One region of the Paenibacillus sp. FSL K6-1122 genome, then DNA from elsewhere that is predicted to be linked to it. Evidence: a T-box and tRNA genes for the amino acid it is inferred to sense, from the RefSeq annotation. Region 1 holds a T-box; the other holds one or more tRNA genes.
What was found. A T-box is a leader RNA that pairs with one kind of tRNA and senses whether it is charged. The one in region 1 lies ahead of ileS (isoleucine--tRNA ligase), so its partner is inferred to be a tRNA-Ile.

Region 1 (10,560 bases):
AATGAAGCCGGACCGGGTGAAGGTGACGATGGAGGAAACATGTTATGAGACGACAAGGGTACTTATTGGTCTGGATGGAGGTGTTTTGTCGTCTGATGGGAAATACCAGGCCGTGATTCATCCTGAACTTGTGCAAGACGCTGCTTCTGCGCAGTCTACGGCTCTCTCTGCGGGAGCAACAGAAAAGCCGCTGAATGTGGTATAGGAGGAACGTACATGCTTGTGAAATGGAAACTGGTGGCGCAGCTGCAATATTACCGTCTGTTATTTTTGTTGGGGCTCAAAAGTGAAGAGATCTATTATATTGGGGGAAGTGAGGCACTTCCGCCGCCTTTGACAAGGGAAGAGGAAGAATTTTTGCTGCAAAAATTATCCTCGGGAGACTCGGCCATTCGCGCGATGCTTATTGAGCGCAACCTGCGTCTGGTGGTGTACATTGCACGAAAATTTGAAAATACAGGAATCAATATTGAGGATTTGGTCTCCATTGGAGCGATCGGATTGATCAAGGCAGTTAATACATTTGACCCGGAAAAGAAAATCAAACTGGCAACCTATGCTTCACGTTGTATCGAAAATGAAATTTTAATGTACCTGAGACGTAATAGTAAGATCCGAACTGAAGTTTCTTTTGATGAACCGCTCAACATTGATTGGGATGGAAATGAACTATTATTATCCGATGTATTGGGTACTGAAAACGATACAATCTATCGGAATATTGAAGAGCAGGTAGACCGGAAACTTTTGCACAAGGCACTGGAAAAATTAACGGAGCGCGAGCGAATGATTATGGAGCTTCGTTTTGGCCTGACGGATGGGGAAGAAAAGACACAAAAAGATGTAGCCGATCTTCTCGGAATCTCCCAATCCTACATCTCTCGACTCGAAAAAAGAATCATTAAAAGACTCCGCAAGGAGTTCAATAAAATGGTCTGAAATACATCTTTAGTCAGAATGGGTATTACTGGCAAGGGTGCCAAGTACGAATAAAAAAGCCTGCCCCGGAGATAATGTACATTAATGTTTCTCCTTGGGAGGTAAATCACGATGACCCGAAACAAAGTCGAGATTTGTGGCGTGGACACCGCAAAATTGCCTGTCCTCACCAACACTGAAATGCGGGAATTGTTTCATTCCCTTCAGCAACACCATGATCGCTCAGCAAGAGAGAAATTAGTGAATGGCAACCTGCGTCTGGTACTCAGTGTCATTCAGCGTTTTAACAATCGGGGGGAGTTTGTCGATGATCTGTTCCAGGTTGGTTGCATCGGCCTGATGAAAGCCATTGATAATTTTGATTTATCCCAGAATGTCAAATTTTCAACCTACGCGGTGCCGATGATTATCGGTGAAATCCGTCGATACCTGCGTGATAATAACCCAATTCGGGTATCTCGCTCCTTGAGGGACATTGCTTACAAAGCACTTCAGGTCCGTGACAGCCTGACGAATAAAAATTCCCGGGAACCGACGATATTCGAAATTGCGGAAGTACTGAATGTGCCGAAGGAAGATGTTGTTTTTGCATTGGACGCCATTCAGGACCCGGTCTCGCTCTTCGAACCGATTTATCATGATGGTGGAGATCCGATCTATGTTATGGATCAGATCAGCGATGACAGAAACAAAGATGTGTCATGGATCGAGGAAATTGCACTCCGTGAAGCGATGCATCGTCTTGGTCAGCGGGAAAAAATGATTCTGTCGATGCGGTTTTTCGAAGGGAAAACCCAGATGGAAGTGGCTGATGAAATTGGCATTTCCCAGGCTCAGGTATCACGTCTGGAGAAATCAGCGATACAGCAGATGCAAAAACATGTAAAGTCATAACACGATGCAAAGGCAGAAGGACGATCAATCGGGGCAGTGTATACCGTTGGTCGTCTTTTTGTTTTGGACCGTTTCCACATTCGATGAAAAACAGGACATTTTTCGCCCCTGAAACATATATTGTATAGAAGCGTGAAGAACGGGCAGAAGAGGAATAACAGGGGGCGGGAATGAATGAAAGTAAATACGAGCGAAGTAGCGGCACGAGGCATGAAAATCTCTGACTTTCAGACAAAGGATGTTATTAACATTACGGATGGTAAACGCCTCGGTCAGATCAGTGATTTGGAGCTGGATCTGAAGCAGGGACGAATTGAAGCGATTGTTGTGCCAGGGTACAGCCGTTTTATGGGTCTTTTTGGCGGGGGGACGGATCTGGTGATTCCATGGAGAAACATTGTGAAGATTGGTTCAGATGTGATACTGGTGAAGATGGATGAGGTGAAGGAAAATACGTATGACGAGCGTGATCGCGAAGTGCGCCTGTATGATGAACAGCAGCATAACCGCACAGAGCGTGTGGAACGCATTGAACGGTCGGAACGTAATCAGCGTCGAACGATATAAATGAGACAGAATGTGGCTCATTTGGTACACTGGAAGTGGTGAGGTGAGATAATGGAACCCTTTGTATTGGATAAAGAATTACTTGAACGGACCAAGAACCCAAATTCAGATTTCGGTCCTGATCCGTTATTATTATATGTTGAGCCCTGGACACAGCAATTTGAACAGCTGTCAGTCGGGTTTACGACGAGACATGGTGGAGTTGGAAAAGTTCCGTATGCTACGCTTAATTGTGCTTATCATGTGGGGGATGATCCTGAAGTTGTACTTAACAACCGCAGGCTTGTAACCGAGAAGCTTGGTTTTGCAGCAGAAGCATGGACCTGTGGAGAGCAGGTGCATGGCAAACATGTAGCTGTAATTACCGCTGAAGATCGGAGCAGAGGATTACTTGATCGTCAATCTGCGTTGCAGGATACGGATGGATTGGTCACGAATGTGCCTGGTGTGCTGCTGACTTCTTTCTACGCAGACTGTGTTCCGCTTTATTTCTATGACCCTGTGCAGCAGGCGGTAGGTCTTGCTCATGCCGGCTGGAAAGGTACAGTCGCGGGTATCGCTGTATCCATGGTGGAGACGATGGAACGGGAGTATGGCAGCCGTAGGCAGGACATTCGAGCTGCAATCGGTCCGTCGATCGGGGATTGCTGTTATGAAGTGGATGAGGCGGTCATGCAGCATGTACGGGTTTGGTTTGATGATTCCCCGGTTAATGATAAATACGAGGATTCTGCTTCTAAACAAGCATATCGAGCCGTGAATAACGGTAAAACGATGTTAAACTTGAAAGAATGTAATCGACACATTATGATGAAAGCAGGAATAATGCCGGATCATATCGAATGTACAACATGGTGTACAAGTTGTCATCCCGAACTATTTTTCTCCTATCGGAAGGAAAATGGTGTTACAGGGCGGATGGCGAGCTGGATTGGGCTGGAAGAGAGGTGACCCTCTGTGTCATTGGAGGAGCGTATACAACAGGTAAATCAGAAGATCGAGGATGCATGTCGGCGCAGTAACCGTCATCGTGATGATGTGAATGTGATTGCGGTCACGAAATATGTCTCACTTGAAACAACGGGATCGGTGCTGGATCATGGTCTTGAGCATATTGGAGAAAATCGGTGGCAGGATGCACAGGCCAAATGGGAAGCTTTTGGTCAGCAGGGTACCTGGCACTTTATCGGTCATTTGCAGACAAACAAGGTGAAAGACGTGATTGGCAAGTTTCGTTACATACATTCACTGGATCGTTTGTCATTGGCGAAGGAGTTGGATAAAAAAGCAGCTTCACTTGGCATCCAAGTGGAAACGTTTTTGCAGGTGAATATTTCGGGTGAAGAGAGCAAGTATGGATTACAGCCTGAACAGGCAAGTTCTTTTTTGCGTGATATTCGTTCGTTCAACAATCTCAAGGTCGTTGGCCTAATGACTATGGCACCTCATGAGGAAGATCCGGAGCTGACGCGTCCCGTATTTCGTGGATTGCGTGAGCTGAGAGATCAACTGAATGGACAAGCCCTTACAGCAGAACCATTGACTGAACTGTCGATGGGGATGTCCAATGATTTTGAAGTGGCCATTGAAGAAGGTGCAACCTGGGTACGGCTAGGATCGATTCTCGTAGGAAAAGAGGAGGGTTCACGATGGGCGTAATGAATAAATTTATGAATTTCCTCGGACTTCAGGAAGAGGAAGAGATTGTGGAACGTGAACGAATGGCTGCGCAGGAGGAAAATGAGGCTGAACATCAGGAAGCTGAAACCTCCAGTCTCGATAAACGTAGAAACCAAAGGGGGAATAATGTGGTGAGCATTCATTCCCAGAAAAATGTTAAAGTTGTCCTGTATGAACCGCGTTCTTATGACGAGGCTCAGGAAATTGCCGACCATCTGCGTTCGCATCGTACCGTTGTGGTGAACTTGCAACGAATTCGCCAGGACCAAGCGCTGCGCGTTATAGATTTTTTGAGTGGCACGGTATATGCATTGGGTGGCGGTATTTCCAAAATCGGCGGAAACATTTTTCTCTGTACGCCAGATACGGTTGAAATTCAGGGATCAATTACGGAAATACTGGCTGACAGCGAGCAAGATTATAACAGAATGAGGTGAGCCACTTTTGTATCAGATTGAAAGCGTGTTGTACACGTTATACCAGATTTACTTTTACATGGTCATTGTCTACATATTGATGTCTTGGCTTCCCAATGCGCGGGAAAGCTTCATCGGTGAATGGCTGGGCAAATTAGTGGAACCATATCTAAGACCGTTTCGCCGATTTATACCGCCTTTGTTCGGTGTGCTGGATATTTCCCCGATTGTGGCGCTGATCGTTCTGCAACTTGCGCTTAATGGGCTGATCTCCATACTTCGGTATTTTGCATATTAGGGTAGGGTGACATAGATGAGCGGTGAAATTTACGAACATTTTAGCCATGATGAGCGGGATTATGTAGATAAGGCTTCGGATTGGGTTGAGCAGGCGGGTAAGTATCATGACATGAAGCTAACTGACTTTCTTGATCCAAGACAGGTTTTTATATTACAGACTCTTGCCAATCGCCGTAACGACGTTCAGATTCGTCTGGATGGTGGTTACGAGGCTGCTGAACGCAAGCGTGCGCTGGTTGCACCTGATTATATGTATCTGGATGATGAGGATATGGGTATGCAGGTGCTCAGTATTACGTCTGATGATCAGAAAATCTCGGAGCTGGAGCATGGGGACTATATGGGTTCCCTGCTCGGGCTTGGGATGAAACGTGGAAAGATCGGGGATATCCAAGTGCTGGAGGACGGTTGCCATACAGTGGTGGCGGCGGAAACCGGCGCTTTTTTATCGCTTCAACTGAATCAGGTGCATCGGTTACATGTGTTCACAGAGTTACTTCCTTTGAATCAGATGCGATGGTCAGAGAGTAAACTGGAGACGATGGACATTACGGTCGCTTCTCTTCGTTTGGATGGAATCTGCGCAGATGTGTATCGGCTTAGTCGCAGTAAAGTGCTGGCGCCGATCAAAGCTGGTCGCTGCCGTGTGAACTGGAAAGTTGAGGAAGATCCCTCCAAATCGCTAAAAGCGGGTGATGTCGTATCCATTCAGGGATTTGGCCGCTTCAAGGTTATGGAACAGGATGGGATGACCAAAAAAGGGCGCTGCCGAGTGAAAATCGGCAAATTTGCCTGAGTCTGTTGCAGGAAAATCCGCTTTCTTGTCGAAATGTTTATCATAAAGGTGTAGAAAATACGCGGTGTATCCGATAAACATTAAGTCAAAGCTTTACATGAACGTTGGAGGATGCAATTCTGATCCTGCATTCCGTATACGTTGCCAAGGTTAGGCATCAACGATACGGCCCCTTGGGTGGTACCCATATGCTGCAAACCTTCTCTGGACGGGAAGGAACTTTAACAGGAGGTGGACAGCATGCCATTAACGCCGCTGGACATACACAACAAGGAATTTTCCCGACGTTTGCGCGGGTATGACGAGGATGAAGTCAATGAATTCCTGGATCAAGTCATCAAAGATTACGAAGGCGTCATTCGCGAGAACAAAGAGCTGAGCAATCAGTTGCTGTCCGTTCAGGAGAAACTGGATCATTTTTCTACAATTGAAGAGACGCTTAGCAAAACGATTATCATTGCGCAGGAAGCTGCTGATGATGTGAAGGGTAATGCGAAGAAAGAAGCGCAGTTGATCGTGAAGGAAGCAGAGAAAAATGCAGACCGGATCGTGAACGAATCGTTGGGCAAATCTCGCAAAATTGCTTTGGAAGTGGAAGAACTGAAAAAGCAGGCCTCGATTTATCGTGCCCGTTTCCGCACGCTTGTTGAAGCGCAGCTTGAACTGTTGACTCAGGATGGTTGGGAAGTGCTGGAGAGCCGGGAGCAGGAAGTGCGTGACCGTGAGCGGGAGATGAAAGAAATTTATTAGTCTGTCGCCTGGTTGACTTTTGTCTGCAAAGAGGCTATAACTATATTCATAATGAATAGTGATTCCATGACGGGTTCAGTACGTTATGATCTCATCCCTCAGAGAGTTGGTGGTTGGTGCAAACCAATGGATGAGTTATAGCCGAATATCTCCCCGGAGAAGTGACGCTGAAGCGGTGATTATGATTGCCGTGTGTAAGCCGAACCGTAAGCCGTACGTTATAACGGCACCCTGCAGTAGTTTAGCGGGGCATAAGCGCTGTTGATGACAGAGCATACCCAGGTTTGCCTGGATGTGGTTTGTGATGAACAGAATTAGGGTGGTAACGCGAGTATAGTCTCGTCCCTTTCCAGGGACGGGGCTTTTTTGTGTCCAAAAAAGGCGAACGTTCATGAGGCCCGAAGGGACCTCAAGGAGAGAGCCGCCCGCCGGGAAAGCGAAGCACCCGGCACACGGGTTTCGCCAAGGCGAACGTCCATGAGGCCCGAAGGGACCTCAAGGAGAGAGCCGCTCGCCGGGAAAGCGAAGCACCCGGCAACACCCGCCTCGCGGTAAGGCCATGCGGCGTTCATGCAGGGAACAGCCGCAAAATGGCCGCCATCACGCACATTAACCCTCGCCCATAAGCGCCAGCGCTCCCCCACCGATAACCCATCCCGGGTGTCCAGAAGGCGGAGCGCCTATGGGGTCCCCCTTGGCAAGGGGGATTTAGGGGGATTGAAACGCTTTTTGTGGACGGTCCACAATCCAACCAAAGAAAGGGAAGATAATCATCATGCAACGAGTTGACGTCAAAGAGAAGGCACGTGCCAGAGAATTACGCGTGTTAGATAAATGGAAAACGGAGAATACATTCAAAAGATCCATCGAAAACCGGGAGGGCAAGCCAAACTTCGTATTTTATGAAGGGCCGCCTACAGCAAACGGTAAACCGCATATCGGTCACGTACTGGGACGGGTAATCAAGGATTTTGTTGGACGGTATAACACGATGAAGGGTTACCGTGTTGTTCGTAAAGCAGGCTGGGATACACATGGTCTGCCTGTAGAACTGGGTGTACAGAAGAAGCTTGGTATCTCCCACAAGTGGGAAATCGAAGATTATGGCGTGGAGAAATTCATTAACGAATGTAAAGCGAGCGTATTCGAGTACGAGCAACAATGGCGTGATTTGACAGAAGGCATCGGATATTGGACGGATATGAATAACCCGTATATCACCCTTGATAACAACTACATCGAGAGTGTATGGAACATCCTGGCGACGATCCATGAGAAAGGCCTGTTGTATCGTGGTCACCGTGTGAGCCCGTATTGTCCTTCTTGTCAGACAACACTGAGTTCCCATGAAGTTGCACAAGGGTACAAAGACGTCAAAGATCTGAGTGCTACAGCGAAATTCAAACTGAATGACAGCGGAGAATTTGTACTGGCTTGGACGACAACACCTTGGACACTGCCTTCACACGTTGCACTTGCCGTGAATCCGGATATGGACTACTCCCGTGTTCGTCAAGGTGATGAAGTGTACATCATGGCAACCAATCTAGTTGAAAAAGTGATGAAAGATACCAAGGGTGAGTATGAAATCATCGGTGCACTGAAAGGTGCTGATCTGGTTGGCAAAACGTATGATCCTCCGTTCAACTACGTACAGGCTGAGAAAGCCAACATCATTCTGGGTGCAGGCTTTGTAACGGATGCAAGTGGTACGGGTATCGTACACATGGCTCCTGCCCATGGTGAAGATGACTACCGTGTATGCCGTGAGAATGGGATCAGCTTTGTGAACATGGTGGACTTGGAAGGCAAATTTGTCGCTGAGGTTACTGACTTTGCGGGACGTTTCGTGAAGGATTGTGATATTGATATCGTAAGATATCTGTCTGAGCATGGACGGTTGTTCAGCAAAGAAAAATATGAGCACAGCTATCCATTCTGCTGGCGTTGTGATACACCGCTTCTGTACTATGCGATGGACAGCTGGTTTATCCAAACAACAGCCATCAAGGACCAATTGATTGCCAACAACAGTGAAGTGGATTGGTACCCAGGTCACGTTCGTGAAGGTCGCTTCGGGAAATTCCTTGAGGATCTGGTGGATTGGAACATCAGCCGTGATCGTTATTGGGGAACTCCGCTGAACATCTGGGTGTGCGAGGAGACTGGCGAACAATTTGCACCACACAGCATTGCAGAATTGCGTGCTCGTGCGGTAGGTGATGTGCCTGAGAATCTTGAATTGCATAAACCATATGTGGATGAAGTTAAAGTCATGAGCTCTTGTGGCAAATATGAGATGAAACGTACACCGGAAGTGATCGATGTCTGGTTCGACAGCGGCTCCATGCCGTTTGCCCAGCAGCACTATCCATTTGAAAATAAAGAAGTATTCGAACAGCAGTATCCTGCGGATATGATCTGTGAGGGAATTGACCAGACACGTGGCTGGTTCTACAGCTTGCTGGCGGTTTCCACCCTTTTGACAGGCAAAGCGCCTTACAAAGCGGTTATGGCTACAGGACACGTTCTTGACGAGAACGGACAGAAGATGTCCAAATCCAAAGGTAACGTTATCGATCCTTGGGAAGTAATTGAAGAATACGGTACAGATGCATTCCGCTGGGCTTTGTTGTCTGACAGTGCACCGTGGAACAGCAAACGTTTCTCCAAAGGTATCGTAGGGGAAGCCAAATCCAAAATGGTGGATACGCTGGTCAACACCCATGCATTCCTGACGCTTTATGCTACCATTGATGGATTTGATCCACAGGAGCACCCGTTCCAACTGTCCGCACACAAGCTGGATCGCTGGATTCTGTCGAGACTGAACAGCCTGATCTTGGTTGTAGAAAAAGCGCTGCTGGTTAACGACTATCTGAACTCTTCCAAAGCGATTGAAGCATTTGTTGATGAGTTGAGTAACTGGTACATCCGTCGTTCCCGTGACCGTTTCTGGGGCAGTGGCCTGACAGACGATAAATTGGACGCTTACCGTACATTGACTGAGGTACTGGTGACTACTGCGAAGTTGGTTGCTCCGTTTACACCGATGCTGGCAGAAGACATCTATCTGAACCTTGCAACAGGTGAGAGTGTGCACATGGAAGACTATCCAGTAGCCAACGAAGCGCTGATTGATGCAGGGCTGGAACAGGATATGGAGACGGCTCGCCGCGTGGTTGAACTTGCCCGTAACGTTCGTAACGAAACAGGCATCAAGACACGTCAGCCACTGTCCGAATTGATCGTTTCACTCGATAAAGGGTTTGACCTGGCAAGTTATGAAGAGATCATCAAGGAAGAGATCAATGTAAAAGGAATCCGTACGGAGCATAATGATGCGGAATTCGTTGACTTTACATTGAAGCTGAACCTGAAAGTTGCAGGTAAGAAATACGGTAAAAACGTAGGATTCCTGCAAAACTTCTTCAAGGGAATGACGGCCGATGAGACGCGTAAAGTGGTTTCGGAGGGTGTGCTGAACATCGTTTCTCCGGAAGGCGAAGAGCTGCAAGTGACGAGCGAAGAATTATTGGTTGATAAACAGGCCAAATCAGGTTTTGCTTCAGCATCGGGTTACGGTCTGACGGTTGCGCTCAATACCGAAATCACGCCAGCATTGGAACAGGAAGGCTGGGTCCGTGAAGTGGTTCGTGCTGTGCAGGATACCCGGAAACGACTGGATCTGCCAATTGAGAAAAGAGTACGTTTGACACTGGATGTGGATGCATCTCTTCAGGAAGCTATTCAGGCGTTTGATGATGTGTTGCGTGAAAATGTTCTCGTAACCGAAGTTACATTTGGTTCGAATGAGTCGATGGAACGTGTTGAAGCCGGAGGCAAATCGATCGGTATTTACATCGAAGCGTAATTCGGAGCATGTCCCATTCAACAGGGATAGAATATAGAGCATAAACAAACGAGCCGCAGAGGCAGGGACATATTCCCTGTATCTGGGCTCGTTTGTTTTTTAGGCAATAAGGCAATGATTCTATAGTGCAGTCAATCTATATTGATCAAAGGAACTGACCAAAACATGAGCGAACATGACAAGCAAACTGCATCCACTTCACAACAATCAACGTCAGATAATCTCAATTCCCATGACAAAATTGAAGAGTTACATACCCTGACAAACCGTCTGGCGAATGAACTGGAACGTTCACGAATTGCGCAATACACAGAATTGCTGAACAGGCCATGGAAATTGATTGG
Region 2 (10,560 bases), 1.3 Mb from region 1:
AGTCAGGCTGCTGTAGTTCTCATGTCTGTGACCATGGCTGCCAATTTCATATCCTGCCTCTTTGATGGCAGTAACAATTTCGGGGTGTGTCTTGCTCCAGGGGGAGGAAAGGAAAAAGGTTGCCTTCTGCACTTTATTCTCCTGAAGAACTTTCAGAATCGGCTCTGTCCGTTTATCCCCCCAGCTAATGTCAAAGGTAAGTGCGATTACCTTCTTCTCGGTTGGAACGCTGTAGACGGCGGATGGTGCTTCCTCCGAGAATACGGAGACATTGCCTCTCTCCAGATAGATAATACCGATCGCAAAGATGGCAGCAACGAGGACAATCAGGTACCGTTTAATCTTTTTGCCGCTAAATACATAGAACGAGTTCATTTCAATAAGCGCCCCTCTCCCATAAGAAATGCTTGTTTACTCTCCAATGTATGCTCGTACTGCCCAGTTATTCGTCACTGATCCTTGTTTGTCCATCATTTTAGATTCTACAGGAGGTTATTATGTTAAAATTCAGTACATTTCTTAAAGATCTTGGTTCCATCCGTAGTGCATTAATCTGGTCCGTAGTTTTGTTTGCTGTTGGTATAGGGGCAGGATGGGTGAGTACAGGGCCACTGGAAGAACTGTTGTTGAACCAAATCGGAGGATTACGTGAAGTCAGTGAACGGCTGGAGCAGGGGGGCAATGTGCAATGGAACTTCTTTCTGTTTATCTTTTTCAATAATGCCATCAAAAGTGTACTTGTCATCTATGCCGGTATATTCTTCGGAATTCTGCCTGTCATCTTCCTGCTGATCAATGGGATGGTCCTTGGATTTGTGGTGCACACCACGATGAATTATGGAGCAAGCTTCTATGACATTGTGGTTAAAGGTTTACTTCCGCATGGCATTATTGAGATTCCGGTCATTATCATTGCTTGCGCCTTCGGACTGAAGTTTGGTGGTCTGGTTATCAAAAGCCTTGCACAACTTGGAAGTGACAAGCGAAATACGATGGGTACCCGGTGGAGAGCATTCATGAATAGGACGCTAACGGCATCCTTTTGGGTTGTCATCTTGCTTCTTGTTGCAGCAATCATCGAAAGCACACTTACGTATACTCTGGTGAGAGGATAAAATTTTGTGATGGTTGGCATTCATAAATTTTCAGAAAGTTGACCATAACAATAAAACGGGTTTCAGCAGCACCCACAAAAGCGAGAATGCACGGGGTGTTGCATGAAACTTGTGTAAGTGTGATAAAGAGGCTATGCACAAAAAGGAGAACTCTAATGCTGGGTATGTTGTTTAACGAGAAGGAATGCAAGGAACTAGACTATGTGCTGCGTAAAGAATTAGATGAGATGCTTTTCGATCTAAGTGATAATCGTCTTGACCAAGAGATCAAATATGCTATCGCGAGCCGATATAAGACTGTGTTCCGCATGTATGCACGCTTTGCCCCGCCAAAAGAGTTGTCCAAGTACGCCAGAGGTGGGAAGCTGAAAAAGTCGAAGCCATAATGCTGAAGCTGGTCATATATTCGATTTACAGTAGTGGAAGGGAGGTGCGGCTCTTCATAGCGGGTGCTGTACCTCTGAACTATGAGAATGTGAAATTGCTGAGGGGTTCATACTTTTTGTCGAAAAAGGGTTGACCTTTCTAATTTCATATGGTAAATTAATTTTCGTTCCTTTTTTAGGAGCGGTTCACGGAAACAAGCATGAAAATAAAGCGATTGAAAATAATCGAAAAAATAATGCTTGCAAAGAGAACTTCAACATGATATATTATAAAAGTCGCCGCTGAAACGACGACAACATGAAAAACAGCACTAAATTGAATGTTTGATCTTTGAAAACTGAACAACGAGTGAGTAAACATTCTGCTTGCAGAATGAACGCGAAAGTTTGAAACAAGCCTTAGCTTGAATCGACTGGAGCACAAATGAGATTTTTAATCTCGTCAGATTCAAAATGAGCTTATCGCTCTTTTCAATACTTTATTGGAGAGTTTGATCCTGGCTCAGGACGAACGCTGGCGGCATGCCTAATACATGCAAGTCGAGCGGACTTGAAGAGAAGCTTGCTTCTCTGATAGTTAGCGGCGGACGGGTGAGTAACACGTAGGCAACCTGCCCTCAAGTTTGGGACAACTACCGGAAACGGTAGCTAATACCGAATAATTGTTTTCTTCGCCTGAAGGAAACTGGAAAGACGGAGCAATCTGTCACTTGGGGATGGGCCTGCGGCGCATTAGCTAGTTGGTGAGGTAACGGCTCACCAAGGCGACGATGCGTAGCCGACCTGAGAGGGTGATCGGCCACACTGGGACTGAGACACGGCCCAGACTCCTACGGGAGGCAGCAGTAGGGAATCTTCCGCAATGGGCGAAAGCCTGACGGAGCAATGCCGCGTGAGTGATGAAGGTTTTCGGATCGTAAAGCTCTGTTGCCAGGGAAGAACGCTTGGGAGAGTAACTGCTCTCAAGGTGACGGTACCTGAGAAGAAAGCCCCGGCTAACTACGTGCCAGCAGCCGCGGTAATACGTAGGGGGCAAGCGTTGTCCGGAATTATTGGGCGTAAAGCGCGCGCAGGCGGTCATTTAAGTCTGGTGTTTAATCCCGGGGCTCAACCCCGGATCGCACTGGAAACTGGGTGACTTGAGTGCAGAAGAGGAGAGTGGAATTCCACGTGTAGCGGTGAAATGCGTAGATATGTGGAGGAACACCAGTGGCGAAGGCGACTCTCTGGGCTGTAACTGACGCTGAGGCGCGAAAGCGTGGGGAGCAAACAGGATTAGATACCCTGGTAGTCCACGCCGTAAACGATGAGTGCTAGGTGTTAGGGGTTTCGATACCCTTGGTGCCGAAGTTAACACATTAAGCACTCCGCCTGGGGAGTACGGTCGCAAGACTGAAACTCAAAGGAATTGACGGGGACCCGCACAAGCAGTGGAGTATGTGGTTTAATTCGAAGCAACGCGAAGAACCTTACCAGGTCTTGACATCTGAATGACCGGTGCAGAGATGTACCTTTTCTTCGGAACATTCAAGACAGGTGGTGCATGGTTGTCGTCAGCTCGTGTCGTGAGATGTTGGGTTAAGTCCCGCAACGAGCGCAACCCTTATATTTAGTTGCCAGCACTTCGGGTGGGCACTCTAGATAGACTGCCGGTGACAAACCGGAGGAAGGTGGGGATGACGTCAAATCATCATGCCCCTTATGACCTGGGCTACACACGTACTACAATGGCCGGTACAACGGGCTGCGAAATCGCGAGATGGAGCCAATCCCAACAAAGCCGGTCTCAGTTCGGATTGCAGGCTGCAACTCGCCTGCATGAAGTCGGAATTGCTAGTAATCGCGGATCAGCATGCCGCGGTGAATACGTTCCCGGGTCTTGTACACACCGCCCGTCACACCACGAGAGTTTATAACACCCGAAGTCGGTGGGGTAACCGCAAGGAGCCAGCCGCCGAAGGTGGGATAGATGATTGGGGTGAAGTCGTAACAAGGTAGCCGTATCGGAAGGTGCGGCTGGATCACCTCCTTTCTATGGAGAATCGTTTCCTGCAACGGAAACATTCAAATATGCAGGTTCTTAGAACCTGCAACAGCGATTCATTTCGGTCCGTCACTTCGGTGTGGATGAAATGAAGAGCACAAGCAACTCACTCGTTGCTCAGTTTTGAGAGCTCAAACTCTCAAACGTTTGGTGGCGATAGCGAAGGGGTTCCACACGTTCCCATCCCGAACACGACCGTTAAGCCCTTCAGCGTCAATGGTACTTGGACCGCAGGGTCCTGGGAGAGTAGAACGCCGCCAAGCGTAACCCATTTTGGGTTCAAATAGTATATATAATGTGGGCCCTTAGCTCAGTTGGTTAGAGCGCACCTCTGATAAGGGTGAGGCCGGTGGTTCGAGTCCACCAGGGCCCACCATCTATACCTTTAAACTTTATATGGGGCCATAGCTCAGCTGGGAGAGCGCCTGCCTTGCAAGCAGGAGGTCAGCGGTTCGATCCCGCTTGGCTCCACCAAAAAAGTCTTACAAGTTTGTTCTTTGAAAACTAGATATCGAAACGAAACAAACGCGAATTAGAACATTCCTTTTTAGCTGAACTTGTGTTAAACAAGTTTTAATAAAAACGGTAGTCAAATTGCTTTTGTGATGGTATCGGGTGAGAGCGACTTTTGGCTTTGCGCAAGCAAAACAAGGGAAGCGAGCGACCGAAACCGGAACAAAATGGTTAAGCTACTAAGAGCACACGGAGGATGCCTAGGCGCTAGGAGCCGATGAAGGACGTGGCGAACAACGAAACTGCCTCGGGGAGCTGTAAGCAAGCTTTGATCCGGGGGTGTCCGAATGGGGAAACCCAGCTGGGGTAATTTCCAGTTACTCACAACTGAATACATAGGTTGTGTAGAGGCATACCAGGGGAACTGAAACATCTAAGTACCCTGAGGAAGAGAAAACAATAGTGATTCCGTCAGTAGCGGCGAGCGAACGCGGAGAAGCCCAAACCAGAGAGCTTGCTCTTTGGGGTTGTGGGACGTCTCACATGGAGTTACAAAGGAACCGGTTAAGCGAAGAGGTCTGGAAAGGCCCGCCAAAGAAGGTAAAAGCCCTGTAGTTGAAAGTTGGTTCCCTCCGAGACGGATCCCGAGTAGTGCGGGGCACGTGAAACCCCGTATGAATCCGGCAGGACCATCTGCCAAGGCTAAATACTTCCTAGCGACCGATAGTGAAGCAGTACCGTGAGGGAAAGGTGAAAAGCACCCCGGAAGGGGAGTGAAATAGAACCTGAAACCGTGTGCTTACAAAAAGTCAGAGCCCGTTTTAGGGGTGATGGCGTGCCTTTTGTAGAATGAACCGGCGAGTTACGTTCCCGTGCAAGGTTAAGGTGAAGAGCCGGAGCCGCAGCGAAAGCGAGTCTGAATAGGGCGACTTAGTACGTGGACGTAGACCCGAAACCGGGTGATCTACCCCTGTCCAGGGTGAAGGTGCGGTAACACGCACTGGAGGCCCGAACCCACGCATGTTGAAAAATGCGGGGATGAGGTGGGGGTAGCGGAGAAATTCCAATCGAACTCGGAGATAGCTGGTTCTCCCCGAAATAGCTTTAGGGCTAGCCTCGGAAAACAGAGTCGTGGAGGTAGAGCACTGATTGGGTGCGGGGCCCGCAAGGGTTACCAAGCTCAGTCAAACTCCGAATGCCATAGACTTACTTCCGGGAGTCAGACAGTGAGTGCTAAGATCCATTGTCAAAAGGGAAACAGCCCAGACCATCAGCTAAGGTCCCCAAGTGTGTGTTAAGTGGGAAAGGATGTGGAGTTGCACAGACAACCAGGATGTTGGCTTAGAAGCAGCCATCATTGAAAGAGTGCGTAATAGCTCACTGGTCGAGTGACTCTGCGCCGAAAATGTAACGGGGCTAAACACACCACCGAAGCTATGGCTTGATGCTTTGCATCAGGGGTAGGGGAGCGTTGTATAAGGGTTGAAGGTGTACCGTAAGGAGCGCTGGACATTATACAAGTGAGAATGCCGGTATGAGTAACGAAAAGATCAGTGAGAATCTGATCCGCCGAAAGCCTAAGGGTTCCTGAGGAAGGCTCGTCCGCTCAGGGTAAGTCGGGACCTAAGGCGAGGCCGAAAGGCGTAGTCGAAGGACAACAGGTCGAAATTCCTGTACCACCGTAAGCCGTTATGAGCAATGGGGGGACGCAGTAGGGTAGTGACGCGGACTGATGGATGTCCGTCTAAGCAGTAAGGCTGATGTGTAGGCAAATCCGCACATTGTAAGGCTGAGCTGTGATGGGGAGCGAAAATTATAGTAGCGAAGGTCATGATCTCACACTGCCAAGAAAAGCCTCTAGCCAGGTGATGGTGCCCGTACCGCAAACCGACACAGGTAGGCGAGAAGAGTATTCTAAGGCGCGCGGAAGAACTCTCGTTAAGGAACTCGGCAAAATGACCCCGTAACTTCGGGAGAAGGGGTGCCCCGGTAGTGTGAATAGCACGAGGGGGCCGCAGTGAAAAGGCCCAAGCGACTGTTTAGCAAAAACACAGGTCTGTGCGAAGCCGTAAGGCGAAGTATACGGGCTGACGCCTGCCCGGTGCTGGAAGGTTAAGGGGAGTGGTTAGGAGCAATCCGAAGCTGTGAACCGAAGCCCCAGTAAACGGCGGCCGTAACTATAACGGTCCTAAGGTAGCGAAATTCCTTGTCAGGTAAATTCTGACCCGCACGAATGGCGTAACGACTTGGGCGCTGTCTCAACGAGAGATCCGGTGAAATTTTAATACCTGTGAAGATGCAGGTTACCCGCGACAAGACGGAAAGACCCCATGGAGCTTTACTGCAGCTTGATATTGAATTTGGGTACGATCTGTACAGGATAGGTGGGAGCCTTTGAAGCATGAGCGCCAGCTTGTGTGGAGGCAACGTTGGGATACCACCCTGATCGTATCTAGGTTCTAACCTGGTACCGTAATCCGGTGCGGGGACAGTGTCAGGTGGGCAGTTTGACTGGGGCGGTCGCCTCCTAAAGAGTAACGGAGGCGCCCAAAGGTTCCCTCAGAATGGTTGGAAATCATTCGAAGAGTGCAAAGGCATAAGGGAGCTTGACTGCGAGACCTACAAGTCGAGCAGGGACGAAAGTCGGGCTTAGTGATCCGGTGGTACCGCATGGAAGGGCCATCGCTCAACGGATAAAAGCTACCCTGGGGATAACAGGCTTATCTCCCCCAAGAGTCCACATCGACGGGGAGGTTTGGCACCTCGATGTCGGCTCATCGCATCCTGGGGCTGAAGTAGGTCCCAAGGGTTGGGCTGTTCGCCCATTAAAGCGGTACGCGAGCTGGGTTCAGAACGTCGTGAGACAGTTCGGTCCCTATCTGTCGTGGGCGTAGGAAATTTGAGAGGAGCTGTCCTTAGTACGAGAGGACCGGGATGGACGTACCGCTGGTGTACCAGTTGTTCCGCCAGGAGCACCGCTGGGTAGCTATGTACGGACGGGATAAACGCTGAAAGCATCTAAGCGTGAAGCCCCCCTCAAGATGAGATTTCCCAGTATGTAAGACCCCTTGAAGACGACGAGGTAGATAGGCTGGGGGTGGAAGTGCAGCAATGCATGGAGCTGACCAGTACTAATCGGTCGAGGGCTTATCCAATTAGCAAGTTGTAATTCGCATGTTTCGTTTCGAATCTAGTTTTCAGAGAACGATCTCTGAAATGTAAGCTAAGCGTTGCGTTTGGTGGCGATGGCGGAGGGGTTCCACACGTACCCATCCCGAACACGACCGTTAAGCCCTCTAGCGCCGATGGTACTTGGACTGCAGGGTCCTGGGAGAGTAGGACGCCGCCAAGCGAACTCTTTCATCATACATAGAAAACAGGCTCTGCATGTGGACGTTGTACGATGAATTGCATTTGCCCTGCAAATGCATATTATTCCCTGATAGCTCAGTTGGTAGAGCACTCGACTGTTAATCGAGTTGTCACAGGTTCGAGCCCTGTTCGGGGAGCCATTTGCTCTCATAGCTCAGTAGGTAGAGTGCATCCATGGTAAGGATGAGGTCACCGGTTCGATCCCGGTTGAGAGCTTTGGAAATGGGGCCCGTTGGTCAAGGGGTTAAGACACCTCCCTTTCACGGAGGTAACAGGGGTTCGAATCCCCTACGGGTCATATAGTTGGAGGCTTAGCTCAGCTGGGAGAGCATCTGCCTTACAAGCAGAGGGTCGGGGGTTCGATCCCCTCAGCCTCCACCATATTTTTATTGGGGATTAGCCAAGCGGTAAGGCAACGGACTTTGACTCCGTCATGCATAGGTTCAAATCCTATATCCCCAGCCATTTTAGTATGAGTCATTAGCTCAGTTGGTAGAGCACCTGACTTTTAATCAGGGTGTCGAAGGTTCGAGCCCTTCATGACTCACCATCATATGCGCGTGTGGCGGAATTGGCAGACGCACTAGACTTAGGATCTAGCGTCTTTGACGTGGGGGTTCAAGTCCCTCCACGCGCATCCTTTATTTGCGGAAGTGGCTCAGCGGTAGAGCATCGCCTTGCCAAGGCGAGGGTCGCGGGTTCGATTCCCGTCTTCCGCTCCAATATTTTTGCGCCCTTAGCTCAGCTGGATAGAGCGTTTGACTACGAATCAAAAGGCCGGGAGTTCGAATCTCTCAGGGCGCGCCATTATTTTTTTAGTATCGGGATGTAGCTCAGCTTGGTAGAGCACCTGGTTTGGGACCAGGGGGTCGCATGTTCAAATCGTGTCATCCCGATTTTTGTTTACGCGGGTGTAGTTCAATGGTAGAACTTTAGCCTTCCAAGCTAATAGCGTGGGTTCGATTCCCATCACCCGCTTACAGAATATAATGAAAGAGCCTTTGCAGATGCAGAGGCTTTTTTATTTTATTTAACGAAATAATCAGCAGTTATTTTATATTATAATTTATGTAAAGTATAATACAGGTTTATTTAAAAAAGAGCCAAGACCTCCCTATTTTAATAGTAAAGGGGTCTTGGCTCTTCTGTTTACCTCTGTGGATGAGCTGCTTCTAAGACGTAGCAGCTATTGTATAGTGACGTGAGTACAATTTAACGTTCGTTGCGATCCGTCACTCTTTTACGCATGCCCGCTAATCCAAGCAGTCCCAACAAACCAAGCCAGCCCCAATCCATGCCGTTGTCACGGTCGGTTGTTGTGGCGTTTGCCCGAACATTGTTGGTACGATAGTCACCATTGTTGCGGTAGTTTCCATCCATGTTCATATTCATGTTAGAATTAGTGTTTGTGCGGTCCATGTAGTTGGTGTCCTGATAAGACCGGACACGTGAGCCGGTTGTATCCATTCCTTTGGACATATGACCATCAGCAGCAGCAGGGCCAGCCATCGCGGCCACCAGAAGCACGGAAGCAATAATTGTTGTACCTTTCTTCATCATGTGGATTCCTCCTTTTTAGTAAGAGCTACAGATTAATCTGCCCAAGAAGACAAGTACAATATGTAGAAAAAGTCTGTTAAGATATACCTTTGAGTCCAATTGAATAACAACATACATAAGAAACTTGCCTAGTAAGCAGACTGTAGTGGGAAGAAAATTATAATTACACCTTTAATTTATTGCGTCACTGTGGTAAAGTATACAAAAGCTTGCTTTGCCGGTCATGTTTCTTTGTATATCATCTGTTCTCAAACAATGAAATTATGCGGTTTAACCTTAATATCAGGTACATGGGATCATATCTAAAAGAACTGTATATTTATGAGTTTTTAAGAATAGGTATGAGACTTTTGATTTATCTAAAGTACGTGAAAAAGGTATCATGCGACAGTATATGACCATTAATTGAAGCAGAACAAGAAAATGAATAAAAAAGCGTGTTTTTGTGCTGTAAATCGGGGATAATCCCCATTTTTTCTAGTAGAAAAATAAAGATTTTCGTACCATTTTATTGTATGATGTTATGAAGGTGTCAAATTTACGTGTACGAATGGAACGATCAGATGGGAGGATAAGCATGACTGAAACTATGGTAACCGCCAGCAAAAGCCAATCCAACAACCTGCTTCGGCGAGACGTGCGGTTCCTGGGCAATATACTCGGAGAAGTTCTTGTCCATCAAGGCGGCACGGAGCTTCTAGATATCGTTGAGAAGATTCGGGAAACGAGCAAATCGTTACGTGCAGAATTTCTGCCAGAACTCTATGCAGAGTTCAAAACGATGATCCAGGAATTAGACTCGGACAATCGTCACCAGGTTATTCGGGCTTTCGCTATTTATTTTCAATTAGTTAATATTGCTGAACAAAACCATCGGATCCGGCGTAAACGGGATTATGAACGTTCTGCTGGGGACGCTGTGCAGCCAGGATCGATTGAGAAAGCAGTACAGGATCTTAAGGAACGTGGACTGTCTCATATAGAGGTGGAAGAGATTCTCGACGATTTGTCGTTGGAACTCGTTATGACAGCTCACCCAACCGAAGCTATGCGCCGGGTTATTCTGGACATTCATAAACGGATATCCGAAGATGTCATGTCACTTGATAATCCTACGCTGACGTTGCGTGAACGTGAACAGTTGCGTGAGAAGCTGCTGAATGAGGTTATTACACTCTGGCAGACAGATGAACTTCGCGACCGCAAACCGACTGTGCTTGATGAAGTGCGGAACGGGATGTATTACTTTCATGAAACGTTGTTCCACGTACTTCCGGATGTATATCAGGAGCTGGAACGCTGCCTGAACAAATTTTATCCTGACCATGACTGGCATGTGCCGACGTATTTGCGGTTCGGTTCCTGGATCGGTGGAGACCGGGATGGAAATCCTTCGGTAACTTCAGATGTAACATGGCAGACACTGTTGATGCAACGCAAGCTTGCTTTGCGTGAATACCAACGGATTATGATTGAACTTATGGGCCATCTCAGCTTCAGCACAAACATCATTCATGTATCGGATGAGCTGGTGCAGTCGATTGAGCAGGATCGTAATTCTGTTACATTGAAAAAAGTGGATATCTGGCGGAATGAAAAAGAGCCATACCGCATCAAATTGGCTTATATG

Region 2: it encodes a tRNA-Ile, which carries the amino acid that the T-box ahead of ileS (isoleucine--tRNA ligase) is inferred to sense. The anticodon was not compared.

Annotation. Positions count from the first base shown of each region.
Region 1 is NZ_CP150272.1:4,936,412-4,946,971, reverse strand. It holds gene spoIIGA (sigma-E processing peptidase SpoIIGA) at 1-205, shown strand, start outside; gene sigE (RNA polymerase sporulation sigma factor SigE) at 217-939, shown strand; gene sigG (RNA polymerase sporulation sigma factor SigG) at 1,051-1,833, shown strand; gene NSQ20_RS22275 (YlmC/YmxH family sporulation protein) at 2,008-2,400, shown strand; gene pgeF (peptidoglycan editing factor PgeF) at 2,452-3,351, shown strand; gene NSQ20_RS22265 (YggS family pyridoxal phosphate-dependent enzyme) at 3,358-4,059, shown strand; gene NSQ20_RS22260 (cell division protein SepF) at 4,050-4,517, shown strand; gene NSQ20_RS22255 (YggT family protein) at 4,525-4,794, shown strand; gene NSQ20_RS22250 (YlmH/Sll1252 family protein) at 4,810-5,592, shown strand; gene NSQ20_RS22245 (DivIVA domain-containing protein) at 5,833-6,342, shown strand; T-box leader at 6,400-6,692, shown strand; gene ileS (isoleucine--tRNA ligase) at 7,118-10,216, shown strand; gene NSQ20_RS22235 (DUF5665 domain-containing protein) at 10,382-10,560, shown strand, end outside.
Region 2 is NZ_CP150272.1:6,270,116-6,280,675, reverse strand. It holds gene pdaB (polysaccharide deacetylase family sporulation protein PdaB) at 1-375, opposite strand, end outside; gene NSQ20_RS28015 (stage II sporulation protein M) at 498-1,115, shown strand; gene NSQ20_RS28010 (hypothetical protein) at 1,271-1,501, shown strand; rRNA gene NSQ20_RS28005 (16S ribosomal RNA) at 1,981-3,533, shown strand; rRNA gene rrf (5S ribosomal RNA) at 3,692-3,808, shown strand; tRNA gene NSQ20_RS27995 (tRNA-Ile) at 3,845-3,921, shown strand; tRNA gene NSQ20_RS27990 (tRNA-Ala) at 3,944-4,019, shown strand; rRNA gene NSQ20_RS27985 (23S ribosomal RNA) at 4,228-7,153, shown strand; rRNA gene rrf (5S ribosomal RNA) at 7,234-7,350, shown strand; tRNA gene NSQ20_RS27975 (tRNA-Asn) at 7,435-7,510, shown strand; tRNA gene NSQ20_RS27970 (tRNA-Thr) at 7,514-7,586, shown strand; tRNA gene NSQ20_RS27965 (tRNA-Glu) at 7,597-7,668, shown strand; tRNA gene NSQ20_RS27960 (tRNA-Val) at 7,676-7,751, shown strand; tRNA gene NSQ20_RS27955 (tRNA-Gln) at 7,761-7,835, shown strand; tRNA gene NSQ20_RS27950 (tRNA-Lys) at 7,845-7,920, shown strand; tRNA gene NSQ20_RS27945 (tRNA-Leu) at 7,927-8,007, shown strand; tRNA gene NSQ20_RS27940 (tRNA-Gly) at 8,018-8,092, shown strand; tRNA gene NSQ20_RS27935 (tRNA-Arg) at 8,101-8,177, shown strand; tRNA gene NSQ20_RS27930 (tRNA-Pro) at 8,193-8,266, shown strand; tRNA gene NSQ20_RS27925 (tRNA-Gly) at 8,278-8,348, shown strand; gene NSQ20_RS27920 (WGxxGxxG family protein) at 8,583-8,930, opposite strand; gene ppc (phosphoenolpyruvate carboxylase) at 9,508-10,560, shown strand, end outside.